Regions from separate parts of the Cupriavidus sp. UYPR2.512 genome, predicted to be linked through region 1. Evidence: predicted binding sites of a transcription regulator. Region 1 holds the regulator's gene; each other region holds the start of a gene.

Region 1 (5,507 bases):
GACGCCTGAACGGCGACTTTGCGCGTGCCGTGCAGCTGATCCTGCAATGCACCGGCCGCGTGGTCGTCTCTGGCATCGGCAAGTCCGGCCATATCGGACGCAAGGTCGCAGCCACGCTGGCCTCTACCGGCACGCCGGCGTTCTTTGTGCACCCTGCCGAAGCCAGCCACGGCGACCTGGGCATGGTCACGCGCGACGACGTGCTGATCGCCTTCTCAAATTCCGGCGAGACCGGCGAGCTGCTGTCGATCATCCCGATCGTCAAGCGCATCGGCGCGCGCCTGATCTCGGTCACCGGCAACCCCGACTCCAACCTGGCCAAGCTGGCCGACGTCCACCTGGACGCGGCGGTCGAAAAAGAAGCCTGCCCGCTGAACCTGGCGCCGACGGCCAGCACCACCGCGGCGCTGGCACTGGGCGATGCGCTGGCGGTGGCGGTGCTGGATGCGCGCGGCTTTGGCGAGGAAGACTTCGCCCGCTCGCACCCCGGCGGTGCGCTCGGGCGCAAGCTGCTGACCCATGTGCGCGACGTGATGCGCACCGGCAACGCCGTGCCCGAGGTGCGTGAGAACACGCCGCTGGCCCAGGCGCTGATGGAAATCACCCGCAAGGGCATGGCCATGACTGCCGTGGTGGACCCGGACGGACACGCCATCGGCGTCTTCACCGACGGCGACCTGCGCCGCCTGCTGGAAACCCCGCGCGACTGGAAGACCGTGCCCATCGGCGAGGTCATGCACCGCAGCCCGCACGTGGTCAACGAGAACCAGCTCGCCGTCGAAGCGGTGCAGGTGATGGAAGCCAACCGCATCAACCAGCTGCTGGTGGTGGATGACGACGGCCGCCTGACGGGCGCGCTGCATATCCACGACCTGACCCGCGCCAAGGTCATCTGAGCGGGCGCGGGCCCGCCGCAACCGGCACAACGCCAAGGACACCATGCAGGCACTCCTCGCCTCCCTCAGCGGCATCGTCATGCGGCTGCTGCCGCTGCTGCTGATGGCCTTCGTGGCGGGCAGCACGTTCTGGCTGGTCCAGATCAACTCCCCCAAGGAAGACCTGGCCGCGCAAAGCACCAGGAAGCACGAGCCTGATTACTTCATGGACCGCTTCTCGGCCACCGAGCTGGCGCCGGACGGCAGCACCAAGATCCGCTTCACCGGCGATCGCATGGTCCATTTCGAGGACGACCAGACCTACGAGGTGACCCGGCCCGCCATGCGCGCGTACGAGCCGGACCGCCCGCCGGTCACAGCCCGCGCCGATATGGGCCGCATGAACGCCGAGGGCTCGGTGATCGACCTGTACGGCAACGGCTTCGTCATGCGCCAGCAGGGCGTGGACGTGTCCAAGGACCCGCAGCTGACCGCCGCATCCAGTTATTTCCAGCTGCTGGTCAATGACGACATCGTCAAGACCGACAAGCCGGTCAAGCTTACGCGCGGCCCGTCGGTGATGACCGCCAACGGCCTGATCTTCAACAACGTCACGCGCGAAGTACAATTGCTCGGCAATGTACGCGGCACCATTATCACCGGGCCGACCCCGGGCCGCGCGCCGGGGTCCTGAGCCCCGGCCCGGGGGCCGCGCACGCAGTGCCGGCATGCGCGGCCGGTCCGCACGAACCCGCACCAACGTACCCAGACGCCCTCAAGCAACCCCTGCCAACATGACTGCTTCCCTGACGACATCGTCCCGTCGACGCACCGCCCCGGCCCTGCTCGCCCTGGCCATGGCCTTCGGCCTGCTGGCCCAGCCCGCCCTGGCCGAGCGCGCGGACCGCGACAAGCCGATGGTGCTGGAGGCGGACAACGCCAGCTACGACGACGTCAAGCAGATCTATACGCTGAGCGGCAACGTGGTGCTGACCAAGGGCACCATGATTCTGAAGTCCGACGCCGCCGAACTGCGCACCGACCCCGAGGGCTACCAGTTCGCGGTGGCCACCGCCAAGCCGGGCAAGCAGGCCTACATCCGGCAGAAGCGTGAAGGCGTCGACGAATACATCGACGGCTGGGGCGACCGCATCGAGTACGACGGCAAGCAGGAGTACTCCAAGCTGATCGGCAATGCCCGCATGGCGCGCCTGCAGGGTGCCAAGCAGGTCGACGAGATCCGCGGCGCGGTGCTGACCTACGACAGCCGCAAGGAGTTCTACACGGCCGCCGGCGGCGGTAGTGGCGACGCCGCGGCCGCCAATCCGTCCGGCCGCGTGCGCGCGGTGCTGTCGCCGCGCCAGGACCAGAAGGCCGGCGCCACGGGCAGCGGCGGCTCGCCGCTGGACCTGAAGCCGGCGCCCGCGCCTGCCAACAAACCCTGACGCCTGGCGCCGGCCTGCCTGCCCGCGCCAGAAACGCCTGAACGCCTGACTGTGCCTATGACCGATACCGCAACCATCGCCGACAAGCCTTCCGTCGAAGCCTCCTCGATCCTTCCCGGGGGCAGCACGCTGGTCGTGCGCCACCTGAAGAAGCGCTATGGCTCGCGCACGGTGGTCAAGGACGTCTCGCTCGACGTGAAGAGCGGCGAGGTGGTCGGCCTGCTCGGCCCCAACGGCGCGGGCAAGACCACGTCGTTCTACATGATCGTGGGCCTGGTGGCGCTGGACGAAGGCGATATTGTGCTCGACGGCGATCACATCAGCGGCCTGCCGATCCATGAGCGCGCGCGCATGGGGCTGTCGTACCTGCCGCAGGAAGCCTCGGTGTTCCGCAAGCTCAATGTCGAAGAGAACATCCGCGCGGTGCTGGAGCTGCAGCTGGACAAGGGCAAGCCTCTGGCCAAGGCCGAGATCGAGCGCCGCCTGGATACATTGCTGGACGACCTGCAGATCGCGCACCTGCGCAACAACCCGGCGCTGTCGCTGTCGGGCGGTGAGCGCCGCCGCGTGGAAATCGCGCGCGCGCTGGCGTCGTCGCCGCGCTTCATCCTGCTGGACGAACCCTTCGCCGGCGTGGACCCGATCGCCGTGGGCGAGATCCAGCGCATCGTCAGCTTCCTCAAGGCACGCAATATCGGCGTGCTGATCACTGACCACAACGTGCGTGAGACGCTCGGCATCTGCGACCACGCCTACATCATCAGCGAAGGCACGGTGCTGGCCGCGGGCCAGCCCGAGGAAATCATCGCCAATGACGCAGTGCGGCGCGTCTACCTGGGCGAGAACTTCCGCATGTGATGCAGCGGCCTGCCCGGAGCGGCAGGCCTCTTCGCGGGCGCGCGTGGGACCTCCCACAGCCAGCGGCGATCAGACCGCACAAGCGATAGCAATTTCCGTTCCAACAACGGAAAGATGCGCATAGAATAGGTCGCATGAAACCGTCGCTACAGCTCCGCCTTTCCCAGCATCTGGCCCTGACCCCGCAACTGCAGCAGTCGATCCGGCTGCTGCAGCTCTCCACGCTGGAACTGCAGCAAGAGGTCGAACAGGCGCTGACGGAAAACCCGCTGCTCGAGCGCGAGAACGACTGGATTGAAAGCCCGCTGCGCGTTGCGCCCGACGGCTCGGTGAACCTGCAGAGCGCACCGGCGCCCGCCCCGGCAGAGCCCCAGGGCAATGGCGACGCCCGCGCCGACGGCGCGGGTGACGATGACAGCTATGGCGACAGCGGCAACGGCGACGACTATGGCAGCGGCGACTGGAGCCTGGACGACTTTGCCCGCCGCCCCCAGGGCGACGAGGACGAAAAAACACCGATGCAGCTGCGCGAAGCCGAGCCCACGCTGCGCGAGTACCTGATGGAGCAGCTCACGCCGCTGAAGATCTCGACACGCGACAAGGGCCTGGCCATCTTCCTGATCGAATCGCTCGACGACGATGGCTACCTGAGCGCATCGCTTGAGGAGATCTGCACGGAGTTGCCGGAAGAACTCGAGTTCGAGATCGAGGAAGTCCACGCAGTTCTTACGCTGCTGCAGAGCTTCGACCCGCCCGGCGTGGGCGCGCGCAACGCCGCCGAATGCCTGGGCCTGCAGTTGCGGCGCCTGACGCACCCGCAGCGCGAACTGGCACTGAACATCGTCACCAACCACCTCGAGTTGCTGGCAGTACGCGACTACACGCGGCTGAAGAAGGCGTTGCAGGTCGATGAAGTGGCGCTGAAGTCCGCACACGAACTGATCCGCTCGCTGGCGCCCTACCCCGGCCATGCATACAGCCGCCCGGAGGCCGACTTCGTGGTGCCGGACGTGTTCGTGCGCAAGAGCGGCGGCGGCTGGATCGCGCAGCTCAATCCGGATGTGATGCCGAGGCTGCGCATCAATGATATGTATGCACAGATCCTGCGTGGCGCGAAGGGTGAGTCCGGCACGGCCGGGCTGCAGCAGAAGCTGCAGGAAGCTCGCTGGCTGATCAAGAACATCCAGCAAAGGTTCGACACAATCCTGCGTGTCTCGCAGGCCATTGTCGAGCGTCAAAAGAACTTTTTCAGCCACGGCGAAATCGCCATGCGCCCCTTGGTTTTGCGGGAGATTGCCGATACACTGGGTTTACACGAGTCAACCATCTCCCGGGTGACGACCAATAAATACATGGCAACGCCGATGGGTACTTTCGAACTGAAGTACTTCTTCGGCAGCCACGTGTCCACCGAAACCGGTGGCGCGGCTTCATCAACGGCCATCCGCGCCTTGATCAAGCAACTGATAGGAGCCGAAGACCCGAGGAATCCCCTTTCCGACAGTCGCATTGCCGAACTGCTGGGTGAGCAAGGCTTTGTTGTTGCGCGCCGCACTGTTGCCAAGTATCGCGAAGCCCTGAAGATCCCCGCAGTCAATCTCCGCAAGTCTTTGTAGCCGAGCCCACCGCCTGCCTGGTGAGGCTCTTTCAGAAGGAGAAGCGCTATGAACTTCAAGATCAGTGGACACCACCTGGACATCACGCCCCCTCTGCGTGAGTACGTGGAAACGAAGCTGGAGCGAATCGTCAGGCATTTCGATCAGGTCATTGGCGTTAGCGTGCTGCTCTCTGTCGACAACCACAAGGAAAAGGACCGGCGGCAGTACGCGGAAATCAATCTACATCTCAAGGGCAAGGACATCTTTGTCGAGGCGCATCACGAAGACCTATATGCAGCGATCGACGCACTCGTCGACAAGCTGGACCGTCAGGTGATCCGCTACAAGGATCGCGTGCAAGGCCACGACCGCGAAGCGGTCAAGTACCAGATGGCCGCAGCGCAAATGCAGCAATGACCGTGCCCGGCAGCCCCGCAGCGGGCTGCTGAATCAGGATTCAACAGGCAAGCCGCGCACCAAGCGCGGCTTTTTTGCGCCCTCGCGATCCGGGTTGCCGCCGGCATGCCGCGCCCGCACTGGTGGTGCGGCCCGGCTGTGGCGCCGGAGCCAACGCTTTTCACCCGAATGGGCAAGAGTGTTCGCAAGCGCGGCGCCAAGGTGTATGCTGCGCCATACAAAGAGAGGGAATCCTGGCCGCGCCCCACACCGGTGCGCCGGCTCCCGGCCCGGAGGCACGATTGCATCACTATGTATCGTTCTGCACCGGCTTG
Region 2 (5,507 bases), on a different contig from region 1:
CACGTCGCCACGGGCGAGCAGCGCGGCCGACATGCTGAATACATGCGGGTCGGAATACGCAACGGTCGGCATGCCCAGCCGGAAGAACTTGTGCTGGATATCCAGCGCGACGATGCCGGAGTTGCCGCAGCCGTAGAACTCGATGCGCCGTGCGCCGGCGAGCAGCTGGATGCCATGCTCGATCTGGTCGGCGGAGAGCGCATTGCGCACGCTCATCAGCGTGGCAATGGTGCGGTCGAAGACCTTGCCGGCGATGTCCGCCGGGCGGTCATCGGCCGCGACGTCCTGGTGCACGAAGGGCGTGCCGCCACCGACGTTCTGTGCGAACTGCAGCTTGAATTCGCGGAAGCCGTCGTAGCCCAGTGCCGCGCAGAAGCGCGCGATGGTGGGCTGCGACACGCCGGCGCGCTCGGCCAGCTCGGGCATCGACAGCCGGATCACGGCGGCGCCATGCCGGGCGACATAGTCGGCCAGGCGGCGTTCAGAAGGGCGGAGCGTGTCGTAGACGGCTAGGATTCGGTCGCGCATGGCGGCGGGCGGCAGGGTCGGGGTTTCGGATTTGTAGAGATTCTACATCGGATGGCGCTGCATCTTGCCCGAAATGGTGCGCCGCCCGCCCTCGGGGTTTGCCCTAATTCCGGGAATTTCTGCGCAATTGTGATGCATGAGCGGGTCGACGGCGCGCTTGTGCTCGGTATAATGGCGGCGATCTGTAGAAAATCTACATGCGATGGCGCGGCATTGTCGCGCCGCCACCAAGCCCACAAGGAACGTCTCCGCCATGCCTTCTGCCGTCCATGCCGAGCTTCTTGCCGTCACCGAGCGCATCGCTGCGCGCAGCCGCGCCAGCCGCGCCGCCTACCTTGCCCGCTGCGAGCGCGCGCAGGCTGAACTTGGGCCGCTGCGCGGCATGTCCTGCGCCAACCTGGCGCACGGCTTTGCCGCACTGCCGGCCAACGACAAGCTGAAGCTGCGCGTCGACCATGCCCCCAACCTGGGCATCGTCACCGCGTACAACGACATGCTGTCGGCGCACCAGCCGTACGAGCGCTACCCCGCCGTGATCCGCGAGGCCGCGCGCGCGGTGGGCGCGGTGGCGCAGGTGGCTGGCGGCGTGCCGGCCATGTGCGACGGCATCACGCAGGGCAACCCGGGCATGGAGCTGTCGCTGTTCTCGCGCGATGCGATTGCCATGGGCACCGCGGTGGCGCTGTCGCACAACACCTTTGATGCGGCGCTGATGCTGGGCGTGTGCGACAAGATCGTGCCGGGGCTGTTGATGGGCGCGCTGCAGTTCGGTCACCTGCCGATGGTGTTCGTGCCGGCGGGCCCGATGGCCAGCGGGCTGCCCAACAAGGAGAAGGCGCGCGTGCGCCAGCTCTACGCCACCGGCCAGGTCGGGCGCGATGCGCTGCTCGAAGCCGAATGCCAGGCCTACCACGGCGCCGGCACCTGCACCTTCTACGGCACCGCCAACAGCAACCAGTTCCTGATGGAGATCATGGGCCTGCACCTGCCGGGCGCGGCCTTCGTGCATCCGGACAGCGGCCTGCGCGATGCGCTGACCGCGGCGGCCGCGCAACGCGCGATCGCCCTGCGCGCGCGCGGCGATGAATACCTGCCGCTGGCGCGCATCGTCGACGAACGCGCTATTGCCAACGCCATGGTCGGCCTGCTGGCGACTGGCGGCTCCACCAACCACACCATCCACCTGGTGGCGATGGCGCGCGCCGCGGGCATCGTGATCGACTGGAATGATTTCGACCTGCTGTCACGCATCACGCCGCTGCTGGCGCGCGTCTACCCGAATGGCTCGGCCGATGTGAACCACTTCCATGCGGCGGGCGGCGCCGGCTTCGTTATCCGCGAACTGCTGCAGGCCGGTCTGCTGCATGAGGACGTGCAGACCGTGGCCGGCCCCGGGCTGGCCCGCTATGCGCAGGAGCCGGTGATGACCGACGGCGTGCTGCGCTGGCGCGACGGCGCCGCGCACAGCGGCGACGCGCAGGTGCTGGCGACGGCCGCGGAGCCTTTCTCGGCCGAGGGCGGGCTGCGGCTGATGCAGGGCAACCTGGGCCGTGGCGTGATCAAGGTCTCGGCGGTGGCGCCGGAGCACCGCGTGGTGGAGGCGCCAGTGCGGGTGTTCGATGCGCAGGAGGCGCTGCAGGCTGCCTTCGATGCGGGCGAGCTGACTGGCGACCTGGTCGCGGTGGTGCGTTTCCAGGGGCCGAACGCCAACGGCATGCCCGAGCTGCACCGCCTGACCCCAGTGCTGGGCGCGCTGCAGGACGCCGGCCACAAGGTGGCGCTGGTGACCGACGGCCGCATGTCCGGCGCGTCGGGCAAGGTGCCGGCGGTGATCCACGTCGGCCCCGAGGCGCTGGCCGGTGGCGCGCTGGCGCGCGTGCGCGATGGCGACCGCATCCGTGTCGATGCCATTGCCGGCACGCTGCAGTGGCTGGGCGACGAAGGCGAATTCGCGGCGCGCGAGCTGGCCGCGGCGCCGGACGACGATTTCGCGCAGTTCAGCCTGGGGCGCGGCCTGTTTGGCCTGTTCCGGCGCCATGCGCGCATCGCGGAAGAGGGTGGCAGCGCACTTGACCTGTCCGAGGCGGATGCCGAGGCCGGCGCAGGCGGGCGCCAACGTACCGCAGCGGCGCAATCCGTCGCACAATAGCCAGGCCTGAGGCCGATTTTCCCCTGAAGTTCCCTGCGGGGCGGCAGCGCCCCCCGGACGTCTTTGCGCCGCCGCAAGGACGTCCGGCTGGACCGATAAGGACAGACAAGGATGGCGACACCATCCGATACCAAGACCGACGGAGCAGACATGATCTATATCCTGATGGGCGTTTCCGGCAGCGGCAAGACCACGGTTGGCCAGTTGCTGGCACAGCGCCTGGGCTGCGGCTTCCATGATGCCGATGCATTCCACAGCGACGCCAACAAGGCCAAGATGCACGCGGGCATCCCGCTGACCGACGAAGACCGCTGGCCGTGGCTGGCGGCCATGCGCGCCGCCATCGACGCGGCCCGAGCCGAAGGCCGCACCCATGTGTTCACCTGCTCGGCACTGCGCCAGGCCTACCGCGACCGGCTGACCCCGCCCGACGGCGGCGTGACCTTCGTCTTCATGAAGGGCGATGCGTCCCTGATCGGCACGCGCCTGTCCGCGCGCACGGAACACTTCTTCAACCCCGACCTGCTGCAAAGCCAGTTCGATACGCTGGAAGAGCCCAGCGACGCGCTGGTGCTCGACATCCGCCAGTCCCCCGAGGCGCTGGTCGCCACCATCCTCCAGGCCACGGTGCCCCAGGGCGCCGGCGCGGCGCGCTGACCTGCCGACCTCGCCGGGCGTTCCGGCCGGCCCCTTCCCGCTCGGCCCGCAAGCGGCCGCCAGCCAGGCTGGCGGCCGTTTTTTCGTGCGCTGGCAGACATCTTGCTAGTTCACTTTCCGTGCCGGCCGGGCACCCGCCAGCTTGCGGGTTTCGCCGGTACGGGTATGCTGAAAGGGCCAGTGACTCGACAGTATCGCCGTGAGCCCCGAACGGGCAGGCGCGGCGGGCTGGGGACAGAAAACCAGGGCAAAACCAGGGCAGCCGGTAGCGACCCCGAAGTCGCAGTGAAGCGGTAGCACCGGAAGCCCGCGACATGGAGGAACGGCCATCATGGCGGGGCGGTATTTCGACGAGATGCTGGACTGGCGCACGGACGGGGCGCAATGGGTCATCCAGGCGGGGCAAGCATTGCCTGAAGGCGCGGCGCGGCCGCATTACCGGCATTTCGCTGACTGGCTGGCGCGGCAGTCTGAAAGCACGATGGGCAACAAGCGCGCCGAGGCCGACCTGATCTTCCGGCGTGTGGGCATTACCTTTGCCGTCTATGGCGACAAGGATGAAGCCAACAGCGGCACCGAACGCACCATTCCGTTCGACGTGATCCCGCGCATCTTCCCGGCCAGCGAATGGGCGCTGCTGGAAAAAGGCCTGCGCCAGCGCGTGGCCGCGCTCAACCGCTTTGTCCACGACATCTACCACGGCCAGGACATCATCCGCGCCGGCGTGATTCCGCCCGACCAGATCTACAACAACGCCCAGTACCGGCCCGAGATGCTCGGCGTAAACGTGCCGCACGACATCTATGCGCACGTGGCCGGCATCGACGTGGTGCGCGCCGGCGAGGGCGAGTTCTACGTGCTGGAAGACAACCTGCGCGTGCCCTCGGGCGTGTCGTACATGCTGGAAAACCGCAAGATGATGATGCGGTTGTTCCCGGACCTGTTCGCGCGCAACCGCGTGGCGCCGGTGGCCCACTATCCTGACCTGTTGCTCGACATGCTGCGCGGGGTATCGCCGCAGGCCATTGCCGATCCCACCGTGGTGGTGCTGACGCCGGGCATGTACAACTCGGCCTACTTCGAGCATGCCTTCCTGGCGCAGCAGATGGGCGTGGAGCTGGTCGAAGGCAGCGATCTCTTCGTCGAGGACGATCACCTGTTCATGCGCACCACGCAGGGCCCGCAGCGCGTCGACGTGATCTACCGCCGCGTCGACGACGACTTCCTCGACCCGCTGGTGTTCCGCCACGATTCCTCGCTGGGCGCGGCCGGCCTGCTGTCGGTCTACCGCGCCGGCAACGTGACCATCTGCAACGCCATCGGCACGGGCGTGGCCGACGACAAGTCGATCTATCCGTACGTGCCCGACATGATCCGCTTCTACCTGGGCGAAGAGGCGATCCTCAGCAACGTGCCGACCTATATGTGCCGGCGCCCGGACGACCTGCAGTATGTGCTGGACCATATGGAAGCGCTGGTGGTCAAGGAAACCCACGGCGCCGGCGGCTACGGCATGCTGGTCGGCCCGGCCGCCACGCGGGCCGAGATCGATGCCTTCCGCGAAGTGGTGAAGGCGCGCCCGGAGCAGTACATCGCGCAGCCGACGCTGTCGCTGTCGACCTGCCCGACCTATGTGGAGTCGGGCATCGCGCCGCGCCATATCGATCTGCGCCCGTTCGTGCTGTCAGGCAAGGAGGTGCGCATGGTGCCCGGCGGCCTGACCCGCGTGGCGCTGCGCGAAGGCTCGCTGGTGGTGAATTCCTCGCAAGGGGGCGGCACCAAGGACACCTGGGTGCTGGAACGATGAACGCGAACCACTTGATGACCGCCGCAATGACCGCCATGGCGACCGCCGCCACGCCAGGAGAGCCCGCATGCTGAGCCGCACCGCCGACCACCTGTTCTGGATGGCCCGCTACACCGAGCGCGCGGAGAACACCGCGCGCATGCTCGACGTCAACTACCAGACCTCGCTCTTGCCGCAATCGGCCGAGGTGGCCGAGCAGGGCTGGTGGGCCATGCTCGATATCTCCGAACTGACCGACGTTTTCGACCACAAGTACGGACTGCTGTCGCGCGATGATGTGATCGACTTCATGGTGCGCGACATGACCAACGCCTCGTCCATCATGAGCTGCCTGCGCGCGGCGCGCGAGAACGCGCGCGCGGTGCG
Region 3 (5,507 bases), on a different contig from region 1:
TCGATCGACATGTACCTGCCGAGTTTTCCGTCGCTGGCTGGCGATCTCGGCGTGGACATCGGCCAGGTGCAGCTGACCCTCGGCACATTCCTGGTGGGACTGGCGCTGGGGCAGGCTTTCTACGGGCCGTTCAGCGACCGCTTCGGGCGCAAGCCGCCGCTCTATGTCGGCCTGTGCCTCTACGTGGCCGCCGCGGTGGGCTGCGCGCTGGCACGCAGCGTGGAGTCGCTGATGCTGTGGCGCTTCCTGCAGGCGCTGGGGGGCTGCGCCGGCATGGTGATGGCACGCGCGGTGATCCGCGACCGGCTTGAGGCGCATGAGTCGGCGCGCGCCTTCTCGTCGCTGATGCTGGTGATGGGGGTTGCGCCGATCCTGGCCCCGATCGTCGGCGGCGCCATTCTCACCATATCGGGCTGGCGCGCGATCTTCTGGGTGCTGGCGGTGGCAGGGATGCTGATCCTGCTGCTGGTCCACCTGCGCATGGAAGAATCGCTGGACCGGCGCCACGCGGCGCCGCTGCGGCTCGGCACGGTGGCGAAAAGCTACGCCGAGCTGCTGCGGGATCGCGAATTCCTCGGCTACTCGCTGTCTGCCGGTTTCGGCTCGGCGGGCATGTTCGCGTATATTTCCGGCTCGCCATTCGTGCTGATCGAGCTGCACGGCATTGCGCCGTCGCACTACGGTTTTGTGTTCGGCGCCAATGCGCTGGGCCTGATCACGATGTCGCAGCTCAACGCCAGGCTGGTGCGCGGCCGCTCGCTCGACCAGGTGCTCGGGGGTGCGCTGCTGGCGGCCTGTGTAGCGGGCCTGGCGCTGGCGGTTGCCGCGTTTGCAGGCGTGGCGGTGCTGCCGGTGCTGCTGGCGGGCTTCTTCGTCTTTATCGGCGCGCTCGGTTGCGTATCGCCGAATGCGTCGGCACTGTCGCTTGCCCATCAGGGCCATCGCGCCGGCACGGCCTCGGCGCTGATGGGCACGCTGCAGTTTTCACTCGGCACGCTGGGCGGCGCGGCCGTCAGCCTGTGGCGCGATGGCACCGCGCTGCCGCTGGGCGTGGTGATGGCGGCCTGCGGCGCGGGTGCGGTGCTGATGCGCTACTACGGGCGCTCAGGCCCCCGTTGACACCGGCTGCGAGTCGTCATCAGGCGGCCTGTTGCGCGGCGGCCTGCTGCGCGGCAGCCTGTTGCACCACCACCATCTGCGCCGGCATCGGTGCGGCATAGCCGGCCTGGCCGAAGCTCTCGCGGATGATGCGGTTGGTATCGAAATAGACCTGCCAGTAGTGGTCGTTGTGGCAGTGCGGACGCACCGCCAGCACCGGGCCCACCAGCGTGAACTCCAGGATCTCGACATCGACCGGGGGCACGGCCAGCACGTTGGGGATCTCCGCGATGCGGGCCTTCAGCAGCGCTGCCGCATGAGCGGTGTCGGTGCTGCCGGCAAGCTGTGCTTTCAGTTCCACGCGCCGGTGCGGGTTGGCCGTGAAGTTCTGGATGGTATCGCTGAAGATCTTGTTGTTGCCAACCACGGTCTGGACATTGTCTGGTGTGTCGAGCGAGGTCGCGAACAGGCCGATCTCGCGCACCGTGCCGGTCACGCCGCCGATCGTCACGAAGTCTCCCACCTTGAACGGGCGCAGCACCACCAGGAACGCACCGGCAGCGAAGTTCGCCATCAACCCCGACCAGGCCATGCCGATGGCCACGCCAGCGGCGGCGATCAGTGCGGCAAACGTCGTGGTCTGGATGCCGAAATAGCCGAGGATGCCGATCACCAGCACCACGTTCAGCGTCACGGTGACGATCGAGCCGACATAGCGCAGCAGCGTGGGATCGACCTTCTGCTTGCCGAGCGCGTTCTGCACCATGCGCACGACAAAGTGGATCAGCCAGCGGCCGATGACCCAGAAGGCAAAGGCCGCCAGGATCTTGACCCCGAATTCTGTCGCGTAGGTGACAACCAGGGCCTTGAGGTTATCAAAGGTAGTGGCATCCATCGGCGTATTCCTTTCATGTTGGTGTCCGGCCGGCCGCCGGCACAACATCCCCCGATTCAGCCGGCAGCTGCGTGCTAGCCCTGCGCGCTGTTGCGGCGCAATACATGGGCACGGCAATTATTGAGACGCCATGCCCGAAGCGCAAGCAAATTATTGTTAAGACAAGCTGCTCTGCGCAGCTTGTCTGTTTCCATCAGGATGGCCCGAACGCGATTACCAGTTGGTTTCCCGTTCCGGGGTTGCCGAAATCCGGTGCAAGGTCAGGTCCGCACCGTTGAATTCGCCTTCGGCATCCAGCCGGATGCCAATCAGCTTCTTCAGCGCACCGTATACCAGGGTGCCGCCGGCCATTGCCACCACGATGCCAAGCACGGTGCCGATTGCCTGCGCGCCCAGCGACACGCCGCCCAGCCCGCCCAGCGCCCTGGCCCCGAAGATGCCCGCGGCAATGCCGCCCCAGGCGCCGCACAGCCCGTGCAGCGGCCACACGCCGAGCACGTCATCGATATGCCATTTGTTCTGCGCCAGCGTGAACATATAGACAAAGAGCGCGCCAGCCACCGCGCCGGTGATCAGCGCGCCGAGCGGGTGCATCAGGTCCGAGCCCGCGCATACCGCCACCAGCCCGGCCAGCGGGCCGTTGTAGGCAAAGCCCGGGTCGTTGCGCCCGGCCGCCCAGGCCGCCAGCGTGCCGCCGGCCATTGCCATCAGCGAGTTGATCGCCACCAGGCCGCTGACCTTGTCGACCGTCTGCGCGCTCATGACGTTGAAGCCGAACCAGCCCACCGCCAGCACCCAGGCGCCCAGCGCCAGGAACGGGATGTTTGAGGGCGGATGGGCGCTGATGCGGCCGTCCTTCTGGTAGCGCCCGCGCCGCGCGCCCAGCAGCAGCACCGCGGGCAGCGCGATCCAGCCGCCCAGCGCATGCACCACCACCGAGCCGGCAAAGTCATGGAACGGTGCGCCGGCCACGCGCGTGATCCAGTCCTGCACGCCATAGCGCTGGTTCCAGGCGATGCCTTCGAAGAACGGATAGACAAAACCCACCAGCACAAAGGTGGCGAGCAGCTGCGGATTGAAGCGTGAACGCTCGGCAATACCGCCCGAGATAATCGCCGGAATGGCCGCGGCAAATGTCGCCAGGAAAAAGAACTTGACCAGTTCGTAACCGTTCTTCTGCGCCAGCGTTTCGGCCCCGGACATGAATTGCACGCCGTACGCAATGGTGTAGCCGATAAAGAAATAGGCGATGGTTGAAACCGCAAAATCCACCAGGATCTTTACCAGTGCGTTGACCTGGTTCTTCTTGCGCACCGTGCCCAGTTCCAGGAAGGCAAAGCCGGCGTGCATCGCCAGCACCATGATGGCGCCTAGCAGGATAAACAGGGCGTCGGTGCCGGTCTTCCAGTTGTCCATAGTGACCTCATGCTCAAAATGGGAGCATGGGTATGCAAAAAGCATTCCAGCAATTGCCACATCCTGGTGCCAGGTGCACCTTGTCGGGTAAAACCGCACCGGAATGCCGCGTGCAGGCAGGTCGGCGTTGTTGGCAACGTTGCCGCTGGCATCCCCGCGGTGGTTCGAATGCGCCGAAATGGCGCGCGGCGGCGGCACACGCTGAACCTTTATGGTGCGTCGCCCCATTTGTGGGAATTTGTTCTATGCTGCTTTGGTTTGCCCCAAGCGCGGGCCGGCCCGGCGTTGCCGCGCGGCATGATGGCCAGGCAAAGCCGGCTTCAGGCAAGCGGGAACAGCGTGGGAAATTGCCCGCTAACCGGCCTCAAGCAAGGATTTGCGGGTTTTTTTGTCGCATTGGTGCCACTGGGGATTGCTCTACGCGCGACGGGCAGATTAGACTGCGCCGATCGATGGCTTTGCCGCGAGGCACGCACATCGGTGACGACGACCAACAAGGGAAATCAGCCATGAATAAAGGTGAACTGGTATCGGCCATCGCCGCGGAAGCAGAACTGAGCAATGCCGCCGCCGAGCGTGCGCTCAACGCAGCGCTGGACAGTATCAAGAAGGCAGTGGCAAAGGGCGATTCGGTGACGCTGGTGGGCTTTGGCAGCTTCAGCGCCGGCAAACGCGCCGCCCGCACCGGCCGCAATCCGCGTACCGGTGAGACCATCAAGATCCCGGCCGCCAAGACGGTCAAGTTCTCTGCCGGGCAGGGTTTCAAGGACGCGGTGAACAAGAAGAAGTAAGCAATTTGCGTCCACAGCGTGAAAAGCGGCCTTGCAGGCCGCTTTTTTGTTGCCTGGCACGGCCACGCCTGCCGGCACGGGGCGGCCGCCGGCAACGGCGGGCACGATCCGGGTTAAACTGCCGGCGCCAGCGTTCCGGCCATTGCATTCAGGCAATGCCGCCCTCGCAGGTTCGCCCCTGAAACCCCGCCCCGCAATCCGTACCCGCATCATGAACGACCAGTCCCACCAGCTTTCCATGACCGTGCTGATGACGCCGGACATGGCCAACTTCTCCGGCAACGTCCACGGCGGCACCATCCTCAAGTACCTGGACATGGTTGCCTATGCCTGCGCCAGCCGCTACGCCGGCCGCTACGTGGTGACGCTGTCGGTCGATCAGGTGGTGTTCCGCCAGCCGATCCACGTGGGCGAGCTGGTGACCTTCCTGGCCTCGGTCAACTTCACCGGCCGCAGTTCGATGGAAATCGGCATCAAGGTGGTGACCGAGAACATCCGCAGCAAGCTGGTGCGGCATACCAACAGCTGCTACTTCACCATGGTGGCCGTGGACGACAACGGCGCGCCGGCCGAGGTGCCGCCGCTGGAGCCGCGCGACGAGGTGGAGCGCCAGCGCTTTGCCGCCGCCCAGCAGCGCCGCGCGCTGCGCCAGGAAATGGAAAAGCGCCACGACGACATCAAGTCGTCGGTGACCTGAATACCGACTACGCCATGAAGCGCAACTGCAATCGCGTCCGCACGGCCCTGGCCGTCGCCTGTCTGGCGGCTGCCGCGGGCGCCCACGCCGAGGAGATCGGCAGCGTCAGCACCAATTTCCGCATGACCGGCTCTGACAAGGTCGTGATCGAAGCCTATGACGACCCCCAGGTGGATGGCGTGACCTGCTATGTGTCGCGTGCCCGCACGGGCGGCATCAAGGGCCAGCTGGGCATGGCCGAAGACCCGCCGGAGGCATCGATCGCCTGCCGGCAGGTAGGCACGATCGCCTTCAAGGGGCCGATCCGGCAACAGGACAACGTCTTCTCCGAACGCATGTCTATCCTGTTCAAGGTCCTGCACGTCGTGCGCGCGGTCGACCGCAAGCGCAATACGCTGGTATACCTGACGTACTCCGACCGCATTGTCAGCGGCAGCCCGCAGAACAGCGTCACCGCCGTGCCGGTGCCGGCCGGCACGTCCATCCCGGTGAAGTAACCCGTGAAGTAACCCGTGCAGTAGCCGGCCCGGCACCAGGCGGATCAGGGGGCCAGCGCTGCGCTCTCCGCCTGGCAGTCGCGCGACGGGCGCGCGCCGCTGGCGCGTGCCGC

What was found. Region 1 encodes sigma-54, which starts transcription at its own class of promoters, with help from an activator protein. Its sites were predicted from a motif close to TGGCANGNAANCTGCTTT; they were not measured.
Region 2: A3A5_RS0125505 (circularly permuted type 2 ATP-grasp protein) is a predicted target of sigma-54. The motif match lies at 3,426-3,443, and genes of this name have one in related genera.
Region 3: A3A5_RS0125820 (ammonium transporter) is a predicted target of sigma-54. The motif match lies at 3,441-3,458, and genes of this name have one in related genera.

What each region holds. Positions count from the first base shown of each region.
Region 1 covers NZ_KB902909.1:40,265-45,771, forward strand. The annotation lists gene A3A5_RS0110190 (SIS domain-containing protein) at 1-896, shown strand, start outside; gene lptC (LPS export ABC transporter periplasmic protein LptC) at 940-1,569, shown strand; gene lptA (lipopolysaccharide transport periplasmic protein LptA) at 1,670-2,320, shown strand; gene lptB (LPS export ABC transporter ATP-binding protein) at 2,378-3,178, shown strand; gene A3A5_RS0110210 (RNA polymerase factor sigma-54) at 3,313-4,794, shown strand; gene hpf (ribosome hibernation-promoting factor, HPF/YfiA family) at 4,843-5,193, shown strand.
Region 2 covers NZ_KB903151.1:210,261-215,767, forward strand. The annotation lists gene A3A5_RS0125490 (MurR/RpiR family transcriptional regulator) at 1-528, opposite strand, end outside; gene A3A5_RS43595 (hypothetical protein) at 571-783, opposite strand; gene edd (phosphogluconate dehydratase) at 782-2,677, shown strand; gene A3A5_RS0125500 (gluconokinase) at 2,828-3,334, shown strand; gene A3A5_RS0125505 (circularly permuted type 2 ATP-grasp protein) at 3,666-5,141, shown strand; gene A3A5_RS0125510 (alpha-E domain-containing protein) at 5,209-5,507, shown strand, end outside.
Region 3 covers NZ_KB903152.1:9,599-15,105, reverse strand. The annotation lists gene A3A5_RS0125830 (Bcr/CflA family multidrug efflux MFS transporter) at 1-1,119, shown strand, start outside; gene A3A5_RS0125825 (mechanosensitive ion channel family protein) at 1,139-1,993, opposite strand; gene A3A5_RS0125820 (ammonium transporter) at 2,207-3,409, opposite strand; gene A3A5_RS0125815 (HU family DNA-binding protein) at 3,919-4,200, shown strand; gene A3A5_RS0125810 (acyl-CoA thioesterase) at 4,412-4,897, shown strand; gene A3A5_RS0125805 (CreA family protein) at 4,912-5,394, shown strand; gene A3A5_RS0125800 (phosphatase PAP2 family protein) at 5,439-5,507, opposite strand, start outside.